Regions from separate parts of the Pantoea agglomerans genome, predicted to be linked through region 4. Evidence: predicted binding sites of a transcription regulator. Region 4 holds the regulator's gene; each other region holds the start of a gene.
What was found. The regulator PurR, encoded in region 4, represses purine synthesis genes. The targets are predictions, from matches to a motif close to CANGCAAACGTTTGCNTG.
Positions count from the first base shown of each region.

Region 1: a site for PurR is predicted at 1,320-1,337, ahead of pyrC (dihydroorotase). Genes of this name have one in related genera too.
Region 2: a site for PurR is predicted at 2,452-2,469, ahead of cvpA (colicin V production protein). Genes of this name have one in related genera too.
Region 3: a site for PurR is predicted at 2,297-2,314, ahead of guaD (guanine deaminase). Genes of this name have one in related genera too.

Region 1 is NZ_CP083809.1:2,526,405-2,530,485, forward strand. It holds gene grxB (glutaredoxin 2) at 1-452, shown strand, start outside; gene LB453_RS14880 (lipoprotein) at 563-1,126, shown strand; gene pyrC (dihydroorotase) at 1,404-2,450, shown strand; gene dinI (DNA damage-inducible protein I) at 2,520-2,765, shown strand; gene LB453_RS14895 (hypothetical protein) at 2,911-3,180, shown strand; gene bssS (biofilm formation regulator BssS) at 3,401-3,658, shown strand; gene solA (N-methyl-L-tryptophan oxidase) at 3,756-4,081, shown strand, end outside.
Region 2 is NZ_CP083809.1:1,229,163-1,233,243, reverse strand. It holds gene LB453_RS08545 (UbiX family flavin prenyltransferase) at 1-236, opposite strand, end outside; gene purF (amidophosphoribosyltransferase) at 349-1,866, opposite strand; gene cvpA (colicin V production protein) at 1,903-2,388, opposite strand; gene dedD (cell division protein DedD) at 2,641-3,420, opposite strand; gene folC (bifunctional tetrahydrofolate synthase/dihydrofolate synthase) at 3,410-4,081, opposite strand, start outside.
Region 3 is NZ_CP083809.1:2,017,867-2,021,947, forward strand. It holds gene LB453_RS12230 (MDR family MFS transporter) at 1-88, shown strand, start outside; gene LB453_RS12235 (DUF1161 domain-containing protein) at 172-468, opposite strand; gene LB453_RS12240 (DUF1283 family protein) at 524-859, opposite strand; gene LB453_RS12245 (YnfA family protein) at 991-1,320, shown strand; gene ydfG (bifunctional NADP-dependent 3-hydroxy acid dehydrogenase/3-hydroxypropionate dehydrogenase YdfG) at 1,358-2,104, opposite strand; gene guaD (guanine deaminase) at 2,459-3,778, shown strand; gene dcp (peptidyl-dipeptidase Dcp) at 3,839-4,081, shown strand, end outside.
Region 4 is NZ_CP083809.1:2,186,895-2,190,975, forward strand. It holds gene LB453_RS13140 (Grx4 family monothiol glutaredoxin) at 1-211, opposite strand, end outside; gene LB453_RS13145 (C40 family peptidase) at 574-1,377, shown strand; gene LB453_RS13150 (YnhF family membrane protein) at 1,424-1,513, opposite strand; gene purR (HTH-type transcriptional repressor PurR) at 1,798-2,823, shown strand; gene punR (DNA-binding transcriptional activator PunR) at 2,820-3,725, opposite strand; gene punC (purine nucleoside transporter PunC) at 3,845-4,081, shown strand, end outside.

The sequences.
Region 1 (4,081 bases), 340 kb from region 4:
TGCGCTTTGTCGATAAAATCGACCGTGAACCGCTGCTGAACGGCAAAATCAATCCGGCCATCGGCGACTGGCTGCGCAGCGTTAACGGCTACGTTAATAAGCTGCTGCTGCCGCGTATCGCGGAAGCCGCCTTCGCCGAATTCGCCACGCCGGAGGCGCGCAGCTATTTCCGCCAGAAGAAAGAGGCGGCCATTGGCGACTTCACCGAGCTGAAGAGCCATGCGCCCGGCCTGATCAAAAAGATCAGCGACGATCTGCGCCAGCTCGACAAGCTGATTGTGAAGCCCAACGCGGTTAACGGCGAGCTGTCGGAAGATGACATTCACCTCTTTCCGCTGCTGCGCTCGCTGACGCTGGTGGCTGGCATCGACTGGCCGAGCCGCGTCGCCGACTACCGCGACAATATGGCCAAGCAGACGCAGGTGAACCTGCTCTCCTCTATCGCCCTTTGACGCGTTCAGATGAGAAGCGCGCTGGCGTTTCTCATCGCCTTCTTAATGACACCTCATCCGCATTCAGGCACCCTATGCGCTGCATTAGCATCACTACGGATGAGGATAAAATGAGAAAGGCATTTCTGGGGCTGACGGCCCTGTTTTTCGCCGTGCTGGTTAGCGGCTGCAATCAGCTTACCCAGTACACCATCAGCGAGCAGGAAGTGAATCAGGCGCTGGCGAAACACAACAATTATGAGAAAGATATCGGCGTCGCCGGGCTGGTGAACGCCCATATCCTGCTGACCGATCTTAACAGCCAGATTGGCCGCGAGGAGCCAGACCGCGTCACGGTGACCGGCAAGGCAAAAATCAACGTCACGTCACTGTTTGGCCCGCAGCAAGCGGATATGCAGCTGAAGATGAAGGCGCAGCCGGTCTTTGACGCGCAGCAGGGCGCCATCTTTCTGCGCGATCTGGAGATCGTCGACGCGCAGGTGCAGCCGGAAAAGATGGCGGCGGTGATGAAAAGCCTGACGCCCTACCTGAATCAGTCGCTGAAAAGCTACTTTAACCAGAAGCCAGCTTACGTTTTGAGCGTCGATCGCAGCAAAGGCGAGGCGCTGGCGAAGAAATTTGCCAAAGGGCTAAAAGTCGAGCCGGGCCAGCTGGTGATCCCGTTTACGCAGTAGGTCGCCTGAAAGGCGGAACCTTGCTCTGACCGGGGGAAAATTTCCCCCGGTGACAGGAAAAAAAACGCAGAGCGCGCTGCGCCCTGGCCCGATAGCGGGCGCGCCTCAGGGATAAGGTGCTTGTCGGCGTGGGCGGCACCTTATGCCAGACTCAACCACGCCCGTGGCGTTTTGCTTTTCCTGCAAGAAAAGAAGTGCAAACGGTTGCCCGACACCTTATGCTTTGTACCCGGCCAAAACGCGCCTCTACGTTTCCTGACTAGCCGGAGCTTCACTGATGACTGCACACCCTCAGCAACTTACTATCCGCCGCCCTGACGACTGGCATATTCACCTGCGCGACGACGCGATGCTGAATACGGTTTTGCCCTATACCAGCGCGGTTAACGGACGTGCCATCGTGATGCCTAACCTGGTGCCGCCGGTCACCAGTGTCGCCGCCGCGGTCGCCTACCGCGATCGTATTCTGGCCGCGCTGCCGGCAGAACATCGCTTTACCCCGCTGATGACCTGCTATCTCACCGACTCGCTCGATCCCAGTGAGATCGAGCAGGGCTTTAACGCGGGCGTCTTTACCGCCGCCAAACTCTACCCGGCGCATGCCACCACCAACTCCAGCCACGGCGTCACCCGCATCGACGCTATCAGCGGGGTACTGGAGCGTATGCAGAAGATCGGTATGCCGCTGCTGATCCACGGCGAAGTGACCCACGCCGATATCGATATCTTCGACCGCGAGGCGCGCTTTATCGACAGCGTTATGGAGCCGCTGCGCAAAGCGTACCCGGAACTGAAGGTGGTCTTTGAGCACATTACCACGCGAGAAGCTGCCCAGTACGTTGAGGCGGGCAACGACAAGCTGGGCGCCACCATCACCCCTCAGCACCTGATGTTTAACCGCAACCATATGCTGGTGGGCGGCGTGCGTCCGCACCTCTACTGCCTGCCGATCCTCAAGCGCAACGTGCATCAGGAGGCGCTGCGCAAGGTGGTCGCCAGCGGCCATCCGCGCTTCTTCCTCGGCACCGACACCGCCCCGCACCTGCGCCACCTGAAAGAGGCCAGCTGCGGCTGCGCGGGCGTCTTCAACGCGCCAACGTCGCTGCCCGCCTACGCCACCGTTTTCGAAGAGCTGAACGCCCTGCAGCATTTCGAAGCCTTCTGCTCCGAGAACGGCCCGCGCTTTTACGGCCTGCCGCTGAACGAAGGAACCGTAACGCTGGTGCGCGAGCCCTGGAAAGTTGAAGAGAGCATCAGCATGGGCGAGCACGCCCTGGTGCCCTTCCTTGCCGGCGAAACCCTGAACTGGCGCGTGGAAATCTAATCGGCGCTTTCGCTTGCCTCCGGCCGAAATATACTGTAAATATATACAGCATCTAATCCGGAGGCTGCTATGCGTGTTGAAATTACCGTTGCCAAAACGTCCCCGCTTCCGTCCGGCGCAATGGAAGCGCTGACGGCAGAACTATCCCGCCGTATCGATGAAGAATTTCCCGACGGCCAGAACCACGTCAAGGTGCGCTATGCCACCGCAAACCAGCTCAGCGTGCTGGGCGGCGGTAAAGAGACGCGCGATCGCATCAGCGATATTCTCCAGGAGACCTGGGAAAGCGCTGACGACTGGTTTATTACCGATTAACCGCCACTGCGCAGTTTTTGCCGGGTGTCGCCATCCGGCTTTTTTATCGCTTCTCCCCCTCGCCAGAACTTTTCCCTGCATCTAGACTCTGATCGATCAATCGCCTATTCTTCCGCTCGTTATGCTTAACAGGAGGTGAGATGAAATGATGACAGACAACCCGGAAGAGGCCATGACCTTCGGTGAACTGCTGGCGCTAATTGCCGATCAACAGCGTCGTCTGACGGTGCTGGAAAGCGCCTTTTCCAGCCTTACCCTCTGCCTCGACGAACGCGCCGCTCAGCTGCTGGTGCATCACCTGACGCTTGAGGCGCAAAACCAGAACCACGACGAACCTCTGCAGCAGCACTTCGCGCGTCTGGCGCTGACGCTGCAAAAGCCTCACAGCGTACAGCCGGCTGAACCCCTGGCCTGATTGCTGGCGACAGGTGGGCGCATAATAAACTGCCTGATGCGTCAGGCATTTTATTTGTTTTAAACGCTTTTTTAACGGCGAATATTTCGCTCACTTTTTGTTCGCCGCACTTTTTAGTCGGATAGACCGCTTTTTCTGTTATAATTGTCTCGCTACTGGATAAAAAAGCCGCATTGAACCTCATCATGCACTTCGTTTAACGAGTAATAAGGAGGTTATAATGGACAGTAATCATAAAGACGTTATTCAGACTCACCCGCTGGTGGGCTGGGATATCAGTACTGTAGACAGCTACGACGCTATGATGATCCGTTTGCATTCGCTCTCCTCGCAGGATCAAAAAGAAGAAGAAGCAGACGTCGGACCGACCTACTGGCTGACAACAGACGTGGCAAGGCAATTTATTTCTATCCTTGAAGCTGGCATTGCCAAGATCGAATCGGCCGAGCAGATGGAGCGCTATCAGTCCAAACATTAGTCTCCGCCAGATGAACGGGCACCCTCAGGGGTGCCTTTTTCATTTCTGCTTCTGGTATGCTGCTGGCCGTGTTACGGCTTTCAGGAGTTTCCATTCAATGATTTATGATCTGATCGTGGTGGGCAGCGGGTCCGTTGGTGCCGCCGCAGGCTTTTACGCCACCCAGGCGGGCCTGTCGGTGCTGATGATCGATTCCAGCCATCCGCCGCATACCCAGGGCGCGCATCACGGCGAAACGCGCCTGATCCGTCACGCCTATGGCGAAGGCGAACGCTATGTGCCGCTGGTGCTGCGCGCGCAGAAGCTGTGGGATGAGCTGGAAGAGCTGTCCGGCGAACGCATTATGCACCGCAGCGGCATTATCAATCTTGCGCCCATTCACTCTGCATTCATCCGCAACGTTATCGACAGCGCGCAGGCCTG
Region 2 (4,081 bases), 960 kb from region 4:
GTCTTGAACGATCCCGACGAGATGCTGGCGGCGATATCGCGCACGTCATGCACCACATCCGCCAGCGCCTGCACTTCGCGCAGCGTATAGTCGGTTTCCAGACTCAGCGTCTGCCGCGCCGCCGGACTCACCACCAGATGGGTTTCCACCTCGCTGACCTGCTGCAGCACCTGCAAAAGCCGCACGCCGTAGATCGCGCCGCTTGCGCCAGAGATGCCAATGATGAGTCGTTTCATGGGTGTTCCTTGCCGGTTCAGTGAGGCGCTATGATAGCGCGGGCCAGAACAGGAAAACAAACGGGGCGGATTTCTCCGCCCCGTGCTCTACTGGTTAGCGCTGAAAACGCGCTTAGCCTTCGTTATGCAGCTCGAGGTTCTCAACTTCATTCTGACGCTGCAGCGCTTTGGCATCGTCGTTGCGCAGCGACTGGAGATACTCCAGATACTGCTGATCGACATCCTTAGTCACGTAAACGCCGTTAAACACCGAACATTCAAACTGGGCGATATCGGGGTTCTCTTCGCGCACCGCTTCGATCAGGTCGTTGAGATCCTGGAAGATCAGCGCGTCGGCCTTGATCAGCTGACAGATTTCATCCACTTCGCGGCCGTGTGCGATCAGCTCGGTGGCGCTCGGCATATCGATGCCGTAGACGTTCGGGAAGCGAATTTCCGGCGCGGCGGAGGCCAGGTAGACGCGTTTCGCCCCCGCTTCACGCGCCATCTCGATAATCTGCTCAGAGGTGGTGCCGCGCACGATAGAGTCATCTACCAGCAGCACGTTCTTGTCGCGGAACTCGGCGCGGTTGGCGTTGAGCTTGCGGCGAACGGCGCTGCGACGCAGCTGCTGTCCCGGCATAATAAAGGTGCGGCCGACGTAGCGGTTTTTCACAAAGCCCTGACGATAGGGCTTGTCGAGAATACGCGCGATCTCCAGCGCGATATCGGTAGAGGTTTCCGGAATGGGAATCACCACGTCGATATCGAGATCTTCCCACTCGCGGGCAATCTTCTCGCCCAGCTTGGTGCCCATGCGCACGCGCGCGCTATAGACGGAGATCTTGTCGAGGAAAGAGTCGGGACGCGCAAAGTAGACATACTCGAACAGGCAGGGGTTGCTCTTCGGGTTTTCCGCGCACTGGCGCGTAAAGAGCTGGCCCTGCTCGGTGATATAGACGCCTTCGCCCGGCGCGACGTCGCGCAGAAACTCGAAGCCCAGCGTATCGAGCGCCACGCTCTCAGAGGCGACCATATACTCGACGCGGCTGTCAGGCAGCACGCGCTTGCCCAGCACCAGCGGACGAATGCCGTTTGGATCGCGGAAGGCGACCATGCCGTGGCCGATGATCATCGCAACAACGGCGTAAGCGCCGCGCACCTGCTGATGCACCGCCGCCACCGCAGCGAAAATATTGTCCGCTTCCAGCGGGTCGTTCTGAAAACGGTCCAGCTCCTGCGCGAAGATATTCAGCAGGATTTCAGAATCTGAAGTGGTGTTGACGTGACGGCGGCCCTTTTCGAACAGGTGCTTGCGCAGGTCGTGCGCGTTAGTCAGGTTGCCGTTATGGGCCAGCGTAATACCGTACGGCGAGTTAACGTAGAACGGCTGCGCTTCAGAGGCGCTGGAGCTGCCTGCGGTCGGGTAGCGAACGTGGCCGATCCCCATATTGCCCTGCAGACGCTGCATGTGGCGAGCTTCAAAGACATCGCTGACGAGGCCGTTCGCCTTACGCAGACGGAAGCAGTTCAGCGCATCGATAGTACAAATGCCTGCGGCGTCCTGCCCGCGGTGCTGAAGCACCGTTAACGCATCATAGATCGACTGGTTGACCGGCATAAACCCGGTGATACCAACAATACCGCACATGTTGTCATTTCCTCATTAGCCGCACTCCCGGTGGCGTCACCGGGGCAAAAAACTCGACGTGCTTTTCAGGTAGTCAAAAAACCATCTGATTATATAACTGAACTGGGGAATGAGCTGGGACTGCTGCCAGTCCGGACTTTTGGAAAAGCCGGTGAATGTATCGAGGAAGAAAAGAATCGCGCTTACGATCAGCACGCCGCGTAACGCCCCGAAACAGACCCCCAACACCCTGTCGGTTCCCGACAGGCCGGTCTTCTCAACCAGCGAGCCGATCACATAGTTGACTATCGCGCCGACAATCAGCGTCGCGACGAACAGCACCGCGATGGCGATGCCGTTACGCACCAGTTCGTCGTCAAAACCTGTAAACCAGACTGCAAGGTAGGCGTAGTAATGACTGGCGACAAAAAACGCGCATCCCCAGGTAACGAGAGATAAGGCTTCGCGGACAAACCCTCGAATCAGGCTGACCAGAGCCGAAAAACCAACTACCGCAATAATGACGTAATCAATCCAGACCATGAACTCTTCCAGCGCCAGTGCGTTTGCACCCCTGCATCCAGTTCGGGGCGCATTCTAACAGAAAAAGAAAACGTTTGCGTAGCGCTTTTCCTTTTCACCTTCCATAAAAAGGGCGATGAAAAAAACTTTCCTCGCCCTGTGGAGATTCAGCCATTCAAGCCGTTGAATCTCAATCAGTTATATTAAGCTGCGCAGCTTTAACACTGCGTGCGGCGCCGCCTTTTTATGCTATCGGCGGCACCAATCAATGCCTTAACGGGCGCTATAGGGCTTCACCACGCCGCCGAGGCCAGAGACGCTCTGCAGCTCCGACAGCGAGCCCTGCAGTTTGGCTTTCGAGGCGTCCGGGCCGACATAAATGCGGGTGATTTGTCCCTGTACAGGCGTAGAGGGCACGGTAAAGGCGCGATAGCCCGACAGACGCAGCTTCGCCACGATTTCGCTGACCTTCGCCGCATTTTTCAGCGCGCCGAGCTGCACCACATAAGCCTGACCGGCTGGCGCGCTCTGCTCGGCAGCCTTCGGCGTTTCCGCTGGCTTCGCCGGTTCACTCTGCTTCGTTTCCACCGGCTTAGACTCGACCGGCTTCGCCTGCTCTACCGGTTTCGGCTGCGCTTTCGGCTGCTCGACCGGTTTCGCCTTTGGCTGTTCCGCCGGGCGGGTTTTCGGCTGTTCCACCTGACGCGGTTTCGACGGTGTATTCTGGTGCACCGGCGGCGGCGTCACCACGCTGGGCTCGCTTTCGCTCTGCGGCGTGGCGTTGCCCTGCTCGGCGACCGGATTGTGGGCGGTGCTGCTGTTGCTGTTTACCGCGCTGCCCGCCCCCTGCGGTGGCTGTGACGGCAGCGGCTGCGTCACCGGCGGCACCATCTCGCTATCCTGCTGGTCATCCGGCTTCGGCACCAGCGGGATCGCTGCGAACTCCTCTTTATAATGCTTCTTTTTGCCGTCCAGCAGGCCCGGCAGCACAATCACGCCGACCGCCACCAGAATAATGGTGCCGACCAGGCGGTTCTGAAACTTACTTGCCACGACCTTTCTCCGTCTCTGTCGATTCCATGACCTGCGCCACGGTATGGAAAGATCCACATACCAGCACAATGTCCTGCGTCCCGGCCTGCGCGCGCGCCGCCTGCCAGGCGCTCTCCACGTCGGCAAAGGCGGTCGCCGCGTCGCGAGGCAGATGCGTCATCAGCTCATCGGCGGTGGCACCGCGCGACCCCTCAAGCGGCGCGCAGTACCAGCGGTCGATTTGCGGCGCCAGCGCCGCCAGGGTGCCGGCGATATCTTTATCATGTAGCATCCCCACCACCGCGTGTACCCGGCCGCTTTTTGGCAGCTGCGCCAGACGCGACGCCAGATAGCTCGCCGCGTGGGGGTTGTGCGCCACGTCGAGGATCACGCGCGGCGATTCGCTTACCGTCTGGAAACGGCCAGGGAGAACTGCCAGCGGCAGATTATTGCGGATAATCGTCTCGCTGACGTTCAGGCCGGAAGCGCGCAGCGCCGCCAGCGCCGTGGCGGCGTTAGGCAGCGGCACCTGCGGCAGCGGCAGATCGTTCAGCTCTCCCTGCGCGTCGCGCCAGGCCCAGCTCTCCGGCTGCTGGCTGTAGTGCCACTCCTGGCCGCGACGCAGCAGCAGCGCGCCCTTCTCCGCCGCAACGGCGGCGATGCTGGCGGGCATATCTGGCTC
Region 3 (4,081 bases), 170 kb from region 4:
GGTGTTTGTGGTGGCGCTGATGATTGCGCTGTTAGCGCTGGGGGTCGCCTGGATGATGCCGCGGCAGCGGCCGGAACAGGCAGAATAGAAAAGGGCGACGGCGTCGCCCTTACTGGATGCCGACGCGGATAAGATGGCCTTTATCCGCGCCGCGTTGTCAGCGGATTAAGATTACTGCGCAGGCGCGTCCTGCGAGCTGCCTGCGCTGTCAGGCACGCTGCCTTCGTCGCCGCGGCCCACGCGCTTATAAACAATTTTCTGCGTGTCGTTTTCGCAATGGCCCACCACCTGACCGCCCGCCTGGTCGACCTGATCGTTAGGCACGATATCCAGCGAAAAACCCGATTCCGGGACGCCGTTCTGAATAATTTTCTGGCTGATGTCCGCTTTAACGGACTCGCAGGAGGCGTGCGCCAGCATCGGCAGCGCCAGTAAAGTTGCGATTAACATTCCGGTCTGTTTCTTCATCATCTTCTCCTTTTGCGTAGTGAACCTTACTGACTATAGCAGTCCGCGAAAAAAATCAGGGCGTGACCGGTCGGCCGGTGCGGCGATCGAGACAGCGCAGGGTATTGGCTTCCCAGTAGGCGTTGATGTTATAGCTCTTTTCGCAGGCGTCGCGGGTATCAAAGGCGCGGTTCGCTTTATCGAACTCTTTCTCTACGCGGCTGTTCACCTTATTGCGCAACTGCCGGGTGTCATTCCATTGCTCTTTGCTCTGACGCGCGGCTTCATTACTGGCGGCGTTGTTGCCATCTTCAATAATCAGGCGGCTGGTGTTGGCGCTGGCCGGCGCAGCGGTCAGCATCGCGCTGCCGGCCAGCAGCACGGCGAGCAGGGTCGGAAACAATTTGTTCATCATCTTTTCCTTCGGTTAACGCCTGGCGCGCAGGGATGGTTCCGGGTTGCGGCAGGCCGGGCTTAGTATATCATCGCGCTTTATTTGCTCACCAGTAGTGGGCGCTCTGTTTAACTTTCCGAGAGGGTTCCATGCTGATCAAAACCGCGCTGCTCTTTTTTCTTACCGCCATCGCGGAGATAGTCGGCTGCTTTTTACCCTGGCTGTGGCTGAAAAAAGGCGGCTCCGCCTGGCTGTTGCTGCCTGCCGCGCTGAGTCTGATGGCCTTTGTCTGGCTGCTCACGCTGCATCCTGCGGCGAGCGGGCGTGTCTATGCGGCCTACGGCGGCGTCTACGTGCTGACCGCGCTGCTCTGGCTGCGCGTGGTGGATGGCGTGAAGCTGAGCGCGTGGGACTGGAGCGGGGCGCTGGTGGCGTTTTGCGGCATGCTGATCATTGTGGCGGGCTGGGGACGCGCCTGAGCGGAGGAGGCCAGCGGCAGGCTGGCCTCGGGCGGCGTCAGGGCTTGTGTACTTTCAGGCCGGCCTGCGTCTGGCTTACCGGCATCATCTCAAGGGTATTGATATTGACGTGCTTCGGCAGCGTGGCGACCCAGTAAACCGCCTCGGTAACATCTTCCGCCGTCAGCGCCGTTGCGCCTTCGTAGACCTTATCCGCTTTCTCATCGTCGCCTTTGAAGCGCACGTTAGAAAACTCCGTGCCGCCAACCAGGCCGGGTTCGATATCGGTGACGCGCAGCGCGGTGCCGTGCAGATCGGTGCGCAGGTTAAGGCTGAACTGACGCACAAAGGCTTTGGTCGCGCCGTAGACGTTGCCGCCCGCGTAGGGCCAGCTGCCGGCGACAGAGCCGATATTGATAATATGGCCGACGTTGCGCTCCACCATATCCGGCAGCAGGGCGCGGGTCATAAAGACCAGGCCTTTGGTGTTGGTGTCGATCATATTTTCCCAGTCTTCGACGCTGGCGCGGTGCGCCGGCTCGATGCCGAGCGCCAGGCCGGCGTTATTGACCAGCACGTCGATGTTGCGCCACCCGGCGGGCAGCGAGGCGACCGCCTCTTCGATGGCGGCGCGGTTGCGCACGTCGAGCTGCAGGGGATAAAGGTTCTCGCCCAGCTCCTCCTTCAGCGCCTGCAGACGCTCAGCGCGGCGGCCGCTGGCAATCACTTTGTGGCCAGCTGCAATGAACCGGCGGGTGATACTTTGACCAAAACCGGCCGTCGCGCCGGTAACAAAAATAATCATCTCACTGTTCCTTATACGTTTTCAGGTTGACCTGTTTTCACCATACCACTTCGGCAGCGCCGCTGCGCGGCAAATGCGCGCGCGGGCGGTCAGGGTCGTTTTCAGGGGAGGCGCTGCGCTATGGTGGCGCGCGCTGCACCATCGTCGGGCAGAGCCCATGCAGGCTTTTTTTAGCCTTCCTTAGCCGCCAGAGAGGCAACCGGTTGCGCACACGATACCTTTTTTACCGCCGCGGCAAAAATGCCTTTTTCACATAACATCCTGATTAATCGTCTTGTTCTGGCATGCAGGTTGCAATTTATCGCTTATTGACCGACGGCAAACCGCGCCCGGGAGCGGAATTAAGGAAAGAGTATGTCATCACCCCTCACGGCCATTCGCGCCAGCTTTTTTGACTTTACCGATGTCGCGCATCAGCCCGATGCGATCGCCTCGCAGGCGCGCTATATCGACGATGGCGTGCTGCTGCTGGAGGCAGGGCGTATTGTCGGACTGCATCGCTGGGAAACGCTCTCCCATGCGCCAGCCGATCTTATTGATCTGCGCGGCCGGCTGATTGTGCCGGGCTTTGTCGACACCCATATCCACTATCCGCAGACCGAGATGATTGGCGCCTTTGGCGAGCAGCTGCTGCAGTGGCTCAGCCACTATACCTTCCCGGTGGAAAGTCAGTACCACTCCGCCGACCACGCCGCCGCCATGTCCGCCTTTTTCCTGCAGCAGCTGCTGGCGAACGGCACCACCAGCGCACTGGTATTCGGCACCGTGCATCCCCAGTCGGTCGAGGCGCTGTTCAGCGCCGCCGAAGCGATAGAGATGCGGCTGATTGCCGGCAAGGTAATGATGGATCGCCATGCACCGGAAGCCCTGCTGGAAACGCCGGAGCAGAGCTATGCCGACACGCGGGCGCTGATTGAGCGCTGGCACGGGCGCGGTCGACTCAGCTATGCGCTGACGCCGCGCTTCGCCCCCACCTCGACGCCGGCGCTGCTGGAGAAGGTGCGGCAGCTGCGGCAAGAGTATCCCGACGTCTGGCTGCATACCCACCTGAGCGAAAACCCGCAGGAGGTTGCCTGGGTGAAGTCGCTGTTTCCGCAGCACGACGGCTATCTTGACGTTTATCATCGGCACCAGCTTACCGGACGACGCAGCCTGTTCGCGCACTGCCTGCATCTGGAGGATCACGAGTGGCAGTGTCTGCATCATACCGATTCCGCCATCGCCTTCTGCCCGACCTCGAACCTGTTCCTCGGCAGCGGGCTGTTCAATCTGAAGCGCAGCTGGCAGCAGGGGGTCAGGATCGGCATCGGCACCGACGTCGGGGCGGGCACCACCTTTAATATGCTGCAGACGCTGGGGGAAGCCTATAAGGTCGGCCAGCTGCAGCAGTATCGGCTCAGCGCGGCGGAGGCGTTCTACCACGCCACCCTCGGCGGCGCGCACGCCCTCGATCTGCACCACCATATCGGCAACTTCGCGCCCGGCAAAGAGGCGGACTTCGTGGTGCTGGACCCGGCGGTTTCGCCGCTTCAGCGGCTGCGCATCGGCAACAGTAAGGATATCTGGGAGCGGCTGTTCGTACTGATGACGCTGGGCGACGATCGCAATATCGCCGAGACCTGGGTGAACGGACGCCCGGTATGGCGGCGCGACGAGGCGGAAACGCAGCGCTGAGTTGTTGCGGGCGCGGCAACCTGCCAGGATAAACCTTTGCACGGTAATCAGGAGCGAGGCATGAACGTCAGACAAAATCCGTTTTTTCAGGTAAGCACGCTGCCCTGGCAGGCACCGCCGTTTGACCAGATTCAGGAAGAGGACTTTCTGCCCGCGCTGCAGGCGGGTATTGAAGAGAAGCGCCAGGAGGTGCAGGCGATTGCACATAATCCCGATGCGCCCACCTTTGCCAACACCTTCGAGGCGCTGGAGCGCAGCGGACAGCTGCTCGAACGCGTTAATCTGGTTTTTAGCGCCATGACC
Region 4 (4,081 bases):
AGGTCGGCCAGTTGGCGTATTTCGGCAGCTCGGCGCGAATATCTGGGTTCTGCAGAATATCCACGTAAGCAAAGCGCTCACCGCAGGCAGAAAGCGCCTGCACCGCCTGCGCAGAGAAACCGCAGCTTGGCAGTTTCGGCGAGCCTTTCATATACAGCAGGACCGGGTTTTCTGCGATCTGGCGCTGAATTTTTTCTACAGTACTCATAATTGCCTTCCTTAATTCCTTACTTCGTGTTTGTTTATTGTAGCGACTTCGCCCCATCCCTGAAAACGACATTTTCTCGCTTGCCGGACGAAACCGCCATGTTTGTTAAGTTCTTGCGTAAAGTTCTGACTTTTTCTGACGATAATCAAAACTTAAGCCATTCATAACTGGTAATAACTTTGCTGCTATAACCTGCTGAAATCGCTCATTTATGAGTCAGATGCAACCCTGTAACAGTTTAATAGAAAAATGGCTTAACTTTTGAAAAAAACCTGGCTTAGAATGGCCCCGGCGCTGATCTCCGATCAGATTTTTCTAACCTCGTTACGGCCTGTTGTCGTAACCGCTAACCCTGTAACCGGACTATGCGATTACTGATTACGCTCTTGATATTAGCTTTCGCGCAGCTTTTCATGAACATCGCTTCGGCCTCGCCGCAAGCGCCGGTTAAAGCCAGCCTGCATAAGGCAGAGAAAAAAAGCGCGCGCGAAGATGAGCGACGCAAACGGCGACCGGTTAAAACCAGCGCGAAAAAAACGCGCCCTTCTACTGCGCAAAAACTCAAACTGAAAAAGCAGAAGAAAATCGAAACGGCCGCCCTTTCTCATTCCGCCGGCGAAACGAAAAAATCCCTGAAGTCTTCCCGTAAGCAGCGCTATGGCCACCAGCGCACGCTGAGCAGCGCCAAAGTTGCAACTTCTTCGCTGCTGGACGCCGATGACGGCGGCACCATCAAAATGAGCAAGTCCCACCGCCTGCGCTACCAGAAAGCGCGCGAAACGGCGATGACCAAGCTGATGGGTCAGCTGGGCAAGCCTTATCAATGGGGCGGCACGTCGCCGCACACCGGTTTCGACTGCAGCGGCCTTGTCTGGTACGCCTATAAAGATCTGGTGAAGTTCAGAATTCCGCGCACTGCCAACGAAATGTATCACCTGCGTGACGCCGCGCCGGTGAAGCGCGAGTCGCTGGAGAAAGGCGATCTGGTCTTTTTCCGTATCAACGGTCGCGGCACCGCCGATCACGTGGGGGTCTACCTCGGCAACGGTAAATTTATTCAGTCGCCGCGCACCGGAAAAGATATCCAGATCAGCGGGCTTTCAGACGATTACTGGCAGCGTCACTATATCGGCGCGCGCCGCATGATGACGCCGAAAACCATTCGCTAAACGCCATAAAAAAACCGGGATTTTCCCGGTTTTTTTATCGCTGTCGTTAGTGCATGACGGCGGTAAAGCTAAAGGCCACAATCATCAGCAGCGCCGCGCCCGTGGTCACCAATGCCAGTTTCAAATCAGTGCTCATTACCTCTCCTTATCCACACAGTTTTCAGGGTCTTCAGGGATTTTCCCATAGTTACCGGTAAAAATCTCGTTTTATCCCGCAAGCCTTGTTAGAATCCCCGGCTTTGTTGCGCAACTGACGCAACGCTGATGCCGTTCGCACGCAACAGCCCCTGTTTTGTCCTGCCCAGTGAGTATTTCACCGACAAAAACTGTAGCGAATTAACAGAAATCTCGCTTAGCGGACGCAAACGTTTAACATTATGCTTATCAGTGAGTTATTGGTAAGCCTGGAGTCTCTTTTTAATGGCAACAATTAAAGATGTCGCGAAGCGCGCGGGTGTCTCCACCACCACCGTTTCCCACGTGATCAACAAAACGCGCTTCGTTGCGGAAGAGACGCGCAACGCCGTCTGGCAGGCGATTCAGGAATTACACTATTCGCCCAGCGCCGTGGCGCGCAGCCTGAAGGTCAATCACACTAAAACGCTGGGGCTGCTCGCCACCTCCAGCGAAGCGCCCTATTTTGCGGAAATCATCGAAGCGGTCGAGCATCACTGCTTCGAACGCGGCTACACCCTGATCCTCGGTAACGCCCATAACGATCTGCAGAAGCAGCGCGCCTACCTGTCAATGATGGCGCAGAAGCGCGTCGACGGCCTGCTGGTGATGTGCTCCGAGTATCCGGACGATCTGCTGAAGATGCTGGAAGAGAACCGCAATATTCCGATGGTGGTGATGGACTGGGGCGAATCGCGCGGCGACTTTACCGATACCGTGCTCGATAACGCCTTCCAGGGCGGCTATCTGGCGGGCCGCTATCTGATCGAACGCGGCCATCGTGATATCGGCGCGATCCCCGGCCAGCTGGAGCGTAACACCGGCGGCGGCCGCCATGCGGGATTTTTGAAAGCGCTGGAGGAAGCGGGCATCTCGGTGCGTCCCGAGTGGATCGTGCAGGGCGATTTCGAGCCGGAATCGGGCTATCAGGCGATGCAGCAAATCCTGCAGCAGAAGCAGCGCCCGACGGCGATCTTCTGCGGCGGCGATATTATGGCGATGGGCGCGATCTGCGCTGCCGACGAGATGGGGCTGCGCGTGCCGCAGGATATTTCGGTGATCGGCTATGACAACGTGCGCAACGCGCGCTACTTTACCCCGGCGCTCACCACCGTGCATCAGCCGAAAGCCCAGCTCGGCGAAAAAGCGCTGGAGATGCTGCTGGATCGCATCACCAGCAAACGCGAAGTGTCGCAGACCATTGAAGTGCATCCCACGCTGATTGAGCGTCGTTCAGTCGGCGACGGTCCGTTCCGCGACTACCGCCGTTAATCTTCGCTTAACCACTCCTGATTGAGCGTTTGCGCATCGCCGAGATAGCTGAGCAGCCAGCTGAGCGCCGGCGATGCGCCCGCTTCCGACCAGCTCACGCAGCAGGGACTTTCCGGAAAGGCGGTTGGCAGCGTCAGCTCAACCAGCTCCCCCTTATCCAGCAGCGGGCGCGCCACATGGCCCGGCATCATCGCCACGCATAACCCATCCAGCACGCAGGCCAGCCCCGCCTGCCAGTCCGGCACCACCAGACGCCGCTGGTTATCCAGCGTCCAGGTCATGCGGCGCGGCAGCGCGCGCGAGGTATCCTCCAGCACCAGCGAGGGCCAGGCGCGCAGTGCGTCATCGTCGAGCTGCGGCTGCTGCGTCAGCGGATGCTGGCGCGCCACCACGCAGCGCCAGTTCAGCGCGCCCATATCGCGAAAGGAAAAGCGCCCGCCCACCGGGATCGCCTGGGTGGCACCGATCGCCACATCGACGCGCCCGTCCGCCAGCGCGTCCCAGACGCCGTTAAATACCTCATAGCTGATATGCAGCTCCATATCGGGAAAGTGGCGATAGAAGTCAGTAACCAGCTGGCGGCTGCGCGGCAGCTTCACGATACAATCAACCGCGATGCTGAGCTTGCCGCGCCAGCCGTTCGCCAGCTGCTGACACTGCCTGCGGGTGGCGAGCATTTTTTTGATAACCTCGCGTCCTTCACGCACGAAATGCTCGCCTGCAGGGGTGAGGGCCACGTCGCGATGCTGCCGTTCGAACAGCGGCACCGCCAGCCAGCTTTCCAGCTGGCGCACCGTATAGCTGACGGCAGAGGGCACGCGGTGCAGCTCCTGCGCGGCGGCGCTGAAACTGCCGGTGCGCGCGACGGCATCAACAACTTCAAGCGCATATTCAGACCACATGCTTTTTCCTTTCAAAAATTTTCACAGCACTCTGCAAATATTAACGTTTCACAGCGGCGGGCGCACCCTTTTACACTTTGCCGCGTTCAACCTGCCTGACGAAAGATGAGATAAACACCATGCTGTCCTCAAAAGGATTTATGCCCTACCTCGCCCTGCTCAGTATGCTGGGCTTTCTGGCGACCGATATGTACCTGCCCGCCTTTGGCGCGATGCAGATGAGCTTCAATACCTCGCCCGGCATCATCAGCGCCAGTATGAGCCTGTTCCTGGCAGGCTTTGCCATCGGCCAGCTCTTCTGGGGCCCGCTCTCTGACCGCATCGGTCGAAAACCGGTGCTGCTGATGGGGCTGGGG